DNA from 4 places in the Candidatus Enterococcus lemimoniae genome. Region 4 is predicted to be linked to each of the others. Evidence: riboswitches for the same ligand, from Rfam matches in the RefSeq annotation. Region 4 holds a riboswitch; each other region holds the start of a gene.
What was found. Region 4 has a riboswitch for magnesium ahead of A5866_RS04470 (phosphatase PAP2/LCP family protein). Riboswitches for the same ligand answer to the same signal wherever they lie in the genome.
Positions count from the first base shown of each region.

Region 1: linked by a shared signal. The riboswitch ahead of A5866_RS06985 (LCP family protein) and the one ahead of A5866_RS04470 (phosphatase PAP2/LCP family protein) in region 4 are both predicted to bind magnesium.
Region 2: linked by a shared signal. The riboswitch ahead of A5866_RS01135 (FtsW/RodA/SpoVE family cell cycle protein) and the one ahead of A5866_RS04470 (phosphatase PAP2/LCP family protein) in region 4 are both predicted to bind magnesium.
Region 3: linked by a shared signal. The riboswitch ahead of A5866_RS16945 (hypothetical protein) and the one ahead of A5866_RS04470 (phosphatase PAP2/LCP family protein) in region 4 are both predicted to bind magnesium.

Region 1 covers NZ_CP147248.1:1,452,292-1,455,433, reverse strand. Annotated here, with positions in the region: gene A5866_RS06995 (DUF4809 family protein) at 1-391, shown strand, start outside; gene A5866_RS06990 (hypothetical protein) at 469-966, opposite strand; M-box (ykoK) riboswitch at 1,210-1,378, shown strand; gene A5866_RS06985 (LCP family protein) at 1,510-2,424, shown strand; gene A5866_RS06980 (FAD-dependent oxidoreductase) at 2,570-3,142, shown strand, end outside.
Region 2 covers NZ_CP147248.1:227,043-230,184, forward strand. Annotated here, with positions in the region: gene A5866_RS01130 (FtsW/RodA/SpoVE family cell cycle protein) at 1-257, opposite strand, end outside; gene A5866_RS01135 (FtsW/RodA/SpoVE family cell cycle protein) at 254-1,435, opposite strand; M-box (ykoK) riboswitch at 1,712-1,881, opposite strand; gene rnhC (ribonuclease HIII) at 2,137-3,066, opposite strand.
Region 3 covers NZ_CP147248.1:3,546,204-3,549,345, reverse strand. Annotated here, with positions in the region: gene mgtA (magnesium-translocating P-type ATPase) at 1-835, opposite strand, end outside; gene A5866_RS16945 (hypothetical protein) at 899-1,099, opposite strand; M-box (ykoK) riboswitch at 1,221-1,389, opposite strand; gene A5866_RS16940 (DUF6483 family protein) at 1,474-1,824, opposite strand; gene A5866_RS16935 (SemiSWEET transporter) at 1,967-2,245, opposite strand; gene A5866_RS16930 (PTS lactose/cellobiose transporter subunit IIA) at 2,245-2,589, opposite strand; gene A5866_RS16925 (alpha-amylase family protein) at 2,605-3,142, opposite strand, start outside.
Region 4 covers NZ_CP147248.1:920,351-923,492, reverse strand. Annotated here, with positions in the region: gene A5866_RS04475 (ABC transporter ATP-binding protein) at 1-1,021, shown strand, start outside; M-box (ykoK) riboswitch at 1,292-1,459, shown strand; gene A5866_RS04470 (phosphatase PAP2/LCP family protein) at 1,716-3,142, shown strand, end outside.

The DNA of each region.
Region 1 (3,142 bases), 530 kb from region 4:
GAAGAAAGCAACAATTACTAAAACAGTTGATTTGTTGGATGGAGGCTGTAATGTTTGTGGCATTATTGAGAATGAAAATTATATTTTGACGATTGATGAGCAGGAAATTCCTTTAGAAGAGCTGACAGTCAACGCATTGATCACAGCGATTGTTTTGAAAAATGGATATAAGCGGAAATATGAGACGGATGTTATTGATGATTATATTTTGTATATAAAAGAAGGACATCAAGTTAGACTTAAGGAAGAGTATAATTTCCTGATTTATTCAAGTGATACAGCAAAAGTAGAAACGCAAGATCAAATAGTGGATGAAAAACAATTAGTTGAAAAAGTGAATGAAATCTTAGAAACGTTATTCAAGCTAGAAGAATTAGAGTTTTGTTTTTAAACTATCAAAAAGGAGTTCTTGCTAATTGCTGTGAGAACTCCTTCTTGGTATTTTTATTTATAAGTATTCTGTTTTTATTAATCTATTTGAAAATAATCAGACATCATCAATTTTTCAAACCGCTCTTGGGATGCAGCAATAGTTTCATCATGATCATAAATCAATAATTTAAAGTCTTCGGTTTTAGGAATATGTCTGAACGTTTCCGATTCTACCAGCAAAATGATTTGTTGACAAAGCCAATCAAGTACAGTTTGGATAGCTTCTTCATCTTCGACCCAATCATCAAATAAATGAAGAGAAGCAAACCGTTGATTTTCATCCCAGTCACCAGTAGTGTATTTCATCGTTTCAAGTTGTTCTCGGTCGTACCCTTTTTCTGTATAGTATTCAGTTGTTTCTTGCCAAAGGTCAACAGTATTGATACAAAGGTTGATTTCCCCTTCTTCATAGATATTACAGTCTAAGGCAAATGCATAAAATGTTTCATCAGAATGATCCAATAAATAATTATCAATACTATCTGTTAAAAAGCTAAAAAAGAATTCTTGTTGTTTCTCTAAAAAGTTTTCCATGGGCTCCTCCAAGCGTTTCGTCTCCTAAACATTGAAACAGATAATAAGAAGAAAGTCTATCTAAAGTTGTTTTTTAAGAAAATATAAAGATTTTCATCGTGTAAAATTTTAGGTAGTTTAAATCATATACATGGTAGCTCTGAGTGTAGAGTAGTTTAAGTCTAATAACACTATCGTGCATAAGGCAATTATATAAAATTTAATTTGACTTTGTGATTCGATACGCTTATAGTTTAAAATGAATTAAATACTTGTTAGGTGAGGCTCCTATATAAACATAGGCTGCTGCTCAGAAATGTCGAAAGACAGGTGCGGGTAGGACAAATTTCGTCGAATTAAGGCGTTTTTCAAAGCAGCTAAAAGCATAGCTTTTTACGTTATATAGTGCTAAAACTCAACGAAGAGAAGATCAAGGTAAGTTGTAAATAAATGGCATAAGTCCATGTGTTTGCCGCTTCTAATCTAATCCCTTCGCTGAGTGTTCTTGGTGAAGGATTTTTCTTTTATCCCAGAATCCATTTAAGCGGCAGAAAGGAATAACTCATGAAAAAATCTGTAAAAATAACGATCATTACCTTACTCTCCATTTTGCTTGTAGTGGTGAGTGCAGGCTGTTATGCAGCTGTATCATTTCAAACAGCGAAAGAAAAAAGTGAAGCAAACGTTTCTAGTAAAAACCAAAATTTTACTGGCGATGAACAAACGCGTGATAAGGAATTGACTGTAATGGTCGTTGGGAATGATTCTAGAGATGACGATGAAGACCAGGGACGTTCAGATACATTGATGGTAGCCCATTATGATGGTAAAACGAAACAACCAAAACTAATCTCGATCATGCGAGACAGCTACGTAACATTTCCTGATGGCGGACAAGATAAAATCAATGCGGCCTATGCATACGGCGGAGCGCAAATGACCAAAGATGTCTTAAAGACAAATTTTGATTTGCCAATCAACTATTATGTAGTGATTGACTTTAAAGAATTCAGTGATATTATTGATGAACTTTATCCAAAAGGCGTTACGATCGATTCTGAAAAAGACATTAATCTCGATGGTGTAGATATCCTTAAAGGAAAACAAACATTGCACGGAAATAGTTTATTACAGTATGCTCGTTTTAGAATGGATGAAGAAGGCGATTTTGGTCGAATCAGACGTCAGCAACAAGTAATGGACGCTTTAGTGGAACAGTCGAAAGATTTGATCCCAATTTGGGAATTACCTCAGGTTGCAGGGAAAATGGTCGGAAAAATCGATACAAATGTGCCGACAAGTTTATTGATCGATTTAGCAAAAGATTTTCTAACTGGCAACGTAAAACCATTAAAGTCATTATCTGTTCCAGTAGAAGGATCATGGAATTTCAATGATTATACAGAATCCGGTAGTGTGATTGAAATCGATGAGCAAAAAAATGCTGAGGCTATCAAGGATTTTATGAAAGATAATTAGAATAGGATTGAGGATGGAACAAAAGTGATGTCGCTTTTGTTCCATCCTTTTTTCGATTAAAGATAAGGCTATTTCTATGCGTTGGCTTCAAGCTTGTGCTATTCTTTAAGAAAACGGTTTATTTACTTAGAAGGAAGGGTTTGCTATGAAAGTTGTGATCATAGGAGCTTCATTTGCTGGAGTCTCTGCGGCTTTAGCTATCAGAAAAAAACATCCAGAGGCTGAAGTTATTTTAATGGATAAGCAGCAAACAATCGGCTATTTACCTGGCGACATCAATCTTTATTTTAATGAGACAATCAATCCAATCGAAACGGCTCAATTTATTTCAGAACAAGAGTTAGTAGATCAGGGACTAACGTTATTGTTAAATGCAGAAGTTGTTAGAATAGACGCAAAGCAACATATTATTAACTATGAAAAAGAAGCACTTGAGTCGTTTATCTCATTTGATAAACTTATTTTAGCAACAGGCTCTAGTCAATGGTCGCAAAATATTCTCGGCAGCGACTCAGATAAAGTATTGAAATATAAATTTTTACCTGGTGTGCTACAAGCAATCGAGCAATTAGAAAATAGCCGCAAAGTAGCGTTGATCGGTGGTGGCCAAATTGGAGCTGAAGCAGCCGATACTTTGTTGAAAAAAAATAAAGAAGTCCATCTCTTTGAACGTATGGATTATTTGCTATTTAAATATTTTGATGAAGAAATGATCCAG
Region 2 (3,142 bases), 690 kb from region 4:
AACAGCGATAAACCATAAAAAATGGGTGTTAATTTCCATAAATATTTTATGGGGATAATCATCGTAACAAACATTGTCCCGATTCCTAAAATAGTCCATAAAAGCTGCTTTTTCAATAATGGAGCAATAGATTCAACAGTCGGATCAGCATAGAACGCGCCATACTGTGCAACAAAACCAATGAGTATCAAAAGAAAAACGGGTAAGAGGAGGGCGTAGTTTACGGGTTCGTTAGTTTTAGCGATTGTTTTTCTCATACGTTTTCTCCTCGTTGGCGATCCCATTCTCGAATTTCTGAGCCTCGGGCGTTTAACGCAATGCCTAGTGTCGTACTCAGAATCAGCAAGCTAGATCCACCATAACTAATAAAAGGAAAAGTCAGTCCCGTCATTGGAATATAGCCTAAAAGACTACCGACATTTACAGCAACTTGAAGGCAAATCAAGGTGCCACAACCAATATAAAGGTAAGAATAATAAAGATTTTTTGATTTTATAGCTAAAAGGAACAAGCGAGCGGCGATGAAGAAAACTAAAAATAAAATCCCCAAAGAAAAAATTAATCCCAGCTCTTCAATACAAATTGCAAAGATAAAGTCTGTATCTGCTGCGGGCAAATAGCCTTTTTTTTGAATGCTGTTGCCAAGACCACGTCCCCAGAAACCGCCATTATGCATTGCGTAGTAAGCGTTGGATGTTTGAAAACCTTTACCCGTTGGATCGATAAAAGGATTTTGCATGACCTCAAAACGAGTAACTAAATAACTGAATTTTTCAGGCATCCAGTCAGTTGGAATGGAAAGCAAAAGGACGGTTCCCAAGCGTTTTATTACGACAAAACCAAGTAGGGAAAGTGACATAAACAACGGAGAAAGACCGCTTGATAAAAACAAAACTGAAACCAAAATAAAAATCATGGATGCCCCGGCGATATTAGGTTGAAGTGCGACTAGCAACATGAAGAAGCAGCAAATCAATAGTGAACGCTGATGGTTTTTGAATGAAAAGGGAACTAAACGATCATTTTTCGCAAGGTGAGCTGCAACATAAAGAATCAGTATTAGTGGAACTAACTCGGAGGGTTGAAATAATAGCACTCCTAAGTTGATCCAACGTTTAGCGCCGCCAACGCTAGTACCAATCAGTGGTAAGGTCACTAACGTTAAGAAGGTCAATACAAGTAAAAGGCTGATAATACTTGGCTTGCGAAAGACATTTAAATTGATTCGATAAACAAATGCCATACAAATTAAACTAAAAAGAAAGTAAGTTGTTTGTTTGATGGCTTTGCTAGCTGTTCCAAGATTGCTGTCTAATAAGTGATAAGAGCTAGAACTGTAAACCATTAAAATCCCGATAATACAAAGAATAAAGTATGGGGTTAGGATGTAAAAGTCTAAATAATGTAATTTGGATAAACGTTTTGGTTGATTCATTTTTTATTCCTCGCTAATCATTTTATTGATCATCAAATAAAGTGTGCATTAGGAATCGACTTAGATGTCGTTAAAAAAGTTTTTTCTGCTGTAAACAATGAAGTGTCTTACTTACTTGATAAAGAAAAATAGAGTAGCTTGCTCGAATTTCCTTTATTCCAACCTAGTTTCACCCCCAAAACCTATAGAATACACTGTCACTATTTATCAAAACAAAAAAACTTCGCTTAAATAACTCAGCGAAGGGGGATTGATTTCAGCACAAATAGAGCTTTCTCATCATTCTCATCGTTGAGTTTTAGCACTATGAAACGTAAAAAGCAGAGCTTTTAGCTACTTTGTGAAAAGCCTTAATTCGACAATTCCTGTCCTACCCATTCCTGTCTTTCGACATTTTTGAGCAGTAGCCTGTGTTTTCATAGGAGCCTCACCTAACAAGTTATTTAGATCGCCTTAAATATAGTGAATATTTAAGGAGAAGTCAATTGGGTAAAGGTTAATTTTTTTATAAGTATAGAAGTAAAGAGCAACATGTATTTTGATTTGACGGGAATCTGGCTGTTCTTGTTTGCTTGATTGCTCGTTGCTATTTAATGACTAACTTTATATTTTCTTAATCTTAAAATGATAAATGACATAGCTACAACGTAAATAAGATAAAAACAACCCAAGATAGATTTCTAGTCTGTCTTGGGTTGTTTTTATCTTTTGGCAGCAATTTTTTTTGCTTTTTCTGTATTAGCAAAGTGAAGTTTTACATATTTACTTAATAATTCCATACCACCTTTAGCCAAAACGTTTGCGGCCACTTTATCCGAAGTTGCTCCAGCTCCTGATGGGACTTTCATGCCTAATTCTTTTGATTCTTTATCTAATTCCTCTAAAAACGCCGCACGACTGATGATCGAGGCCGCTGCTACCGCCACATGGTATTGTTCCCCTTTAGTGATAAAATAAAGCTTCTCACTGACTTGATTTTGTTCATTTCGTACATATTTTTTGTAGTTTGCTTCTGGCGTAAATTGATCGATCAAGATTGCTTCTGGTTTCGTCGGTGCAAGCTCATTTAAGAGTAAGTGGATTGCCTGATTATGCAAGGCAACTTTCATATGGACTGCATTGTATTTTGGTTGGATTTGATTGTATTTTTCTGGCTCTACGATCAGAAGTTTGTAAGGAATCAACTCTTTAATAACAGATGATAACTGAACGATTTGAGGATCAGTAAGCTCTTTTGAGTCTCTTACGCCAAGAGCTTTTAATTTTGTCACCATGGTTTTATCGACATAGGCCGCACAAACAGTGACCGGTCCAAAATAACTACCATTACCAACTTCATCACTCCCTAAAACAGAAAGCTGACTGAAATTTGCCGGAAGTGTACTGCTTTTTTTGGAAGGTGAAGCTGACTGTTTGCTTTGAGTAGGCTGCCCCCATTTAGCAGCTATTTTCTCAGCATCTGGACCTTGAAAGACAATTTTGCCAGAAGTATAGGCTGTAATCGTTGTGTTGCCAACTTTGGCAACAAAGTCAGAGTAAGGAACGTGTCGATTTAAACGATGTTTCTCGTAGAATGAGTTCATTTTTTTTATTGTATCTTTGGTTACTTTGATTACCTGAGTTTGGGACATAGTGGTGCTCCTTTCGAATCTTCTTATCTATAGTAAAGCAAAAGAATAAAAAAGTGAAGTAGGATTCTTTGGTGAA
Region 3 (3,142 bases), 940 kb from region 4:
GAATCATGACCATTCTTAGCAAAAACTTACTGACTTTGGTCAAGCCGATGTCAAAAGACGTTTTTCCACGTTGGGTCGTTGCATTTTTAGCAATGTCGCCAAAGAAAGTATTTTGTCCTGTTTTCAAAATAATCGCTTTTCCTTGTCCGCTTAATACATCCGTTCCCATAAAGACTAAATCTTGCATATCTAAGGCTGCAACAGATTCGGAATTTTTATCGATCCCTGCATCTACAAATTTTTCAACTGGCATTGATTCACCAGTTAATGACGATTGATTGATAAATAAATCTTTTGTCCAAATCAACACCGCATCGGCTGGGATCATATCGCCTGTCGCCAAAGTCACAATGTCTCCTGGTACAACTTCATCCATCGGAATTTCTTTTATTTGACCAGCACGTGTCACAGCAGTTGTATTTTCAATAAGTTCTTTTAAACTCAAACTTGCTTTTTGAGAGCGATATTCTTGAATAAAAGCAATAATAACGCTAGCTAAAATCATGATCCCCATCACAAGGGCTGCTTCAAAATCTTTTGTAACTGCTGAAACAACCATCAATAAAGCTAATACATAAACAAATGGATCTTTAAATGCTTCTAAAAACATAATAATTGCTGGTGTTGGTTTTTGTGCAGAAACTTCATTGGGACCATATTCTTCTAATCGATGTTTAGCATCTTCTTCGGATAAACCTTTTTCTGAAGTCCGAAGCTCCATCATTAATTCTCGTTCAGACAACATTGCTAGTTTTTTTAACTCTTGATCTTTTGTAGCTTTTTTTAAATCTACTATTTTTTTATTCATCATTTTCTTTTCCTCCTTGCACTTCATCTTATCTAGAAGGAGAAAAGAAAGGTTATTTCAATTCCATCGTTTCTAAGATGAAGGGGACATTTATTTTATTTCTCGAATGACTGGGGTCTTCCATACGGCTCTTCCTCTCTTTTTGTTTATTTTGGAACGATGGATTTTTTTAGATGGGGCTTTTGTTTTTCTTCTGACCGCTTGTTTCTTTTTGCGGAACTTCGCTCCCTTTGGTCGCCAAGTACTGTCCATCATCAGCTCTGGCGGAGCCAGTCGCTGTGATTCATACAAAGGTCACAACTCTCCTTTCAGTCGCCTTGTACTGTTTAACATCAGATTGCTCCGCAATCTGTGTTAAACAGCAAAACGCACACTAAACAATAGAGTGTGCGTTAAAATAGCAACTTAAATAAAAGTTTCTCTATCGTTGAGCTTTAGCACTATAGGGCGTAGATAATTTCTTATCAGCTACGTTATGAATGACCTTCACGATCATTCCTGTTCAACCAACTAAGAGTCTCTCGATTCTTTCGCGGCAGTAGCATGTGTCCAAATAGGAGCCTCACCTAACAATTATTCAGTTCTTAATCCTTATTCATCATAGTTCATATTTTTCTAATTGTCAAAAGAAAACGAAATAATTCAAAAATACCTTTTTTTATTGCTCAGGCTAATTCTGCTCTCCCTTGAGCGATTTCTGTTCTTGAAAAATTAGCCATTGTTAACTCTTCATCTGATAACTCCTCCACGAGGTCATAAAACCAGTTACCAAGACCCACAAATTGCTCATTTGTCATGTTTTTAGATTCTAAAAACAAGATATTTTCAGCTTGATTCACTTCTTGTTTCAAAATCAGCTCTGATAGATAACTTTGAATTGGAACAGAATAATTTTCTCCTGTTCCTTCATCCATCACCATAATCATTGGCATAACTTGATCTGCTGAACTTTTCTTAAAAGGATTAAACACGACCATTTTTAATTGTCTCATATACCAATCTTCTTCGTATGCCATTATTATGTCACTCTCCTTTTCAGCCTTAGCCAAACTTCCAATTCATTTTACTCATCAGTTTCTAATCTACTCTTTCATTCTACCATTAAACATAAGCCATGTTAGTAGATGCTAAAGAAATAAGAAAGACTAAAACACAGATTTAACTGCGTTCAGTCTCTTTTTTATTTACACCATTCACTGCTTGTAATTTCAAATACAAAATAATAGAACAGGGCATAAGTGTCACAATATTCGTCAGTAAAACGGCAATATCTCCATTTAAAGCCCCATAAATCACCCATGAAAACACACCTATGACAAACATAATGTACGTAATTAGGGAAATCCCTTCCGTTTGTTTCGTCTTGATTGTCTGGATAGCTTGCGGAATAAATGAAATACTGGTACAGACACCTGCTATTACACCTAATAGTGTCATCATTTTCCTGCTAACTCTTCCACTAGATTTTTTAATTCATAAAAATTTTTATTCATTTCTAGAAGTTCGTTTGCAACATCTCTAAGCACAACAGTTGTCATCAACTGATCTTCTGCGTGCATAAAAAGCAGTGTAAGTTCAACATTTTTTTCTTTTGCTTCTTGTGTGATTACAGTAAAATGCTCCTTTTCTCCAGCTCGTAATGATTCATTAGCTTCATTGATCAGCTGTTCTGCCTCTTTAAATTTTCCTTTTCTTGCATAGTCCATGCTCTCCATCACTTTTGATTTAGCGGTTCCTACTGTACTGATAATATTAAAAGCTGTTAATTCTAATCCATCCATATTTGTCACATCTTTCTATTTGTAAGTTAAGGCAATTATTTCATATCCATCAATCTTCGATACATCAAAAACTAGTTTTCCTTCAATCATGTCAAATGGCAACTCCTTTTGAGCTGTTACTTGAACAAGACTTTCAACCATACACTCTTTTAAAGCTAACTTCAACGCAATCAATGATACATCCAATTGAACAGTTTGGTTATATAATGGAATTTTGTCTTCAATTGTATCTAAATCTAATGCACGTCGTTCTGGAATATAATGTAGCAAATTTAAAATAATCCTTTTTTCAATCGCTTGATGGTTCAATATTACATCTGCTGAAGTTGGTAAGTCACTATTGACTAGTTTTCTTCCCTCTAAAAGAAAATCAATTCCAGCTAAAATCAACTCTTTGTATGCTTTTACCCCTTGTTTTTTATACATGTCAAAAAGTGGAAACGGGTAATAGATTACTTGCGCAGCTACCGTAACTGCTGGATTACTTGTTTTTTGACCAACAGGTGCTTGAAAATGAGAATAATAATGTTGGTAACTTCGTTCCACAAGTGGT
Region 4 (3,142 bases):
TCTTTCTGGTTTGATGCAGCCAATCATGAACTTTGTTGGAAATCTAGGCTATGTTGCTGTTGCGATCTTCGGTGGGATTTTAGCCTACAATGGTACGATCACAGTAGGGGATATTCAAGCCTTTATCCAATATGTACGTAACTTGACACAACCAATTGCACAATTAGCACAAGTATCTAACTTGCTGCAATCAATGGCTGCGGCTGCAGAACGCGTCTTTGAATTTCTTGAAGAAGATGAAGAAGCACAAACTGTACCAAATCCAGTTAAAATCGATAAAGCCAAAGGTATGGTTGATTTTGAACACGTACGTTTTGGTTACACACCAGATAAAATCATTATCAATGATTTCAGTTCACATGTTGATCCAGGCCAAACGGTGGCGATTGTTGGACCAACGGGAGCCGGTAAAACGACGATGGTCAAACTATTGATGCGCTTTTATGATGTAACGTCTGGCGCGATTAAAATCGACGGACACAATATCAAAGACTTTAATCGTGCAGATTTACGTAAAAATATCGGAATGGTTTTACAGGATACATGGTTATTTAAAGGAACCATTATGGAAAACCTTCGTTATGGTCGTTTAGATGCAACAGACGAAGAAGTTTACGAAGCAGCAAAAGCGGCTCACGTACATCACTTTATTCAAACCTTGCCTGGCGGCTACAACATGGAATTAAATGAAGAATCTTCCAATATTTCGCAAGGTCAAAAACAACTATTAACAATTGCTCGTGCAATTTTAGCAGATAAACCAATTTTGATCCTTGATGAAGCAACCTCATCTGTTGATACAAGAACGGAAGGATTGATCCAAGGAGCAATGAATAACTTAATGGCAGGTCGTACGTCATTCGTTATCGCTCACCGTTTATCAACCATCAAAGATGCAGATAAGATTCTTTACATGCAAGATGGAGATATTAAAGAACAAGGAACACATGAAGAATTACTCGCTGAAGGTGGCTATTATGCCTCACTTTACAACTCACAATTTGAAGAGTTGGATGAGTAAGCAACGCAGTTTAGTCATTTAAGTTAAGCGAAATTCGATTATCTTATAAAAAAGTTAGAAAAGGCGTAGTTAGTCTTTTCTAGCTTTTTTTCGTTGCTGGAAGTGTTTAAATAGTTAAAGTCTAACGATAGTTATCTCTTGTAGTTGAAGAAAGATGATAACTGTTTGTCAGTTTAAAATAATTGACTTTAAATTAAGAAAAGTTAAAGAGTCATAAAACAACTTGAAAAAGATTTATGCTAGCGTTATTATTTAGAAAAATAAATAGAAAAATAACCTTGTTAGGTGAGGCTCCTATACAAACACAGGCTATTGCGCAGAAACGTCGAAAGACGCCAATGTGTAAAACAGGAATTGTCGAATTAAGGCTTTTCATAAAATAGCTAAGAGATTTTCTTTACGTTGTATAGTGCTAAAACTCAGACGATGAGATTGATTAAAAGTCAAACGTCTAGGAAAAAAATGTTTGGCTTTTTTTAGTTGAGTAGATGGCTTGCCTGTTTACTTCATTTTTACCGTCGTAGTACCTGCCTGTGTATTTTAGGAGTGTAGTTTGACGGAAATGACCGCTAGATGTTTCGCTGCTATTTTACTTAGGAGCGTGAGTTTAGTGGTTTTTTCTTTGCTCTAAGGATCAAAGGAATAACTTTGAGCCAACGACCGGCTTGAATATGAAAATGAAGGGATTTATTACATGAATACGTTGAAAGAAAAGAAATTCACTCCAGCTGTTTTAAGTATCGTACTGTTTACTGCGCTAACTTTTTTAATTGTCAGTAATGTTCAGTGGTTTAGCGATTTAGATTCAGCAATCTACCGATTTGATTGGAAACCTAATGGGTTTATCACGAATGTTGTGGCGTTGATTGCTAAAACTGCTACGATCATTCCAGTTTTTATCATAAGTTTACTGGTTTCATTTGGGTTATGGCGAAATAAGCATAAATTGTTGGCAGTCTGGATGAGTAGTAATGTTTTAGTCGTTAGTGTATTGGGGTTTGTGCTGAAGCATTTCGTTGCACGGACGAGACCTGATGTTGCACAATTAGTGGAAAAAACGTCCTATAGCTTTCCGAGTGGACATTCACTTTTAGCAATGTGTTTGGCTTGTTCGCTTATTTTGAGTGTCAAAACCATTTACTCTGAGCAAACCCTAAATTATAACAGATTAAAAAAAATCCTAATTATCTATGTTCTTTTGATTGGTTTAGGACGGATCTACCTAAGAGTGCATTATCCAAGTGATGTGATTGGTGGTTTTCTTTTGAGCTTTGCTTGGGTAAATCTTTCGTATGTTTGTCTTCAACGATTTTTTCTAAATAGAACATTTGCAACGCCGGACTCCAAAAAACGCTTTATCCAAAAAACAGTTTTAAGTTCTTTAACATTACTTTTACTTGTTGTTGCAGGTGCTTCGGTTTATGGTGCTACGGTTTTTAATAATGTTCAAAAAACAGCTGATAAGATCTATCAACCATTAAATCGAGAAAATAAATCTGTAGAGTTGGACAAGAGTGAGCCAGTGAGCTTTTTACTTTTAGGAATAGCGAATGATTCAAAGCGTAAAACTGATTTTCGGGCAAATACGATAATGGTTGTCACAGTTAATAATCAATTGAAGAAAACAACCATTACGAGTATTCCCAGAGATGCTTATGTAGAAATAATTGGAAAAGAGGGTGTGTATGACAAAATCAATCATGCTCATTCATTTGGCGGGGATGAAATGATGATCGAGACTGTTGAGCATTACTTAGATATCCCAATCAATCATTATTTTGTGATCAATATGGATGGTTTAGCTGCGTTGAGTGATGCTGTTGGCGGTGTTACAGTCAATAATGATTTTGAGTTTGATGCAGAAGGAATTCATTATCCAAAAGGGGAGCAGCATTTAGGCGGTTGGGAAACATTACAATACGCAAGAATGCGCTATGAAGATCCGTTAGGTGATTACGGCAGACAAAAAAGACAGCGAGAGGTCACGATTCAGCTGACGAAAGAATTAACTTCAATGAAGAGTGTTCTTCGATACCAAGAATTATTAGATGTCATTGGCGAAAACGGACAAACGGATATGACACTCGATCAAATGATTTTATTGATGAAAAATTATCAGAA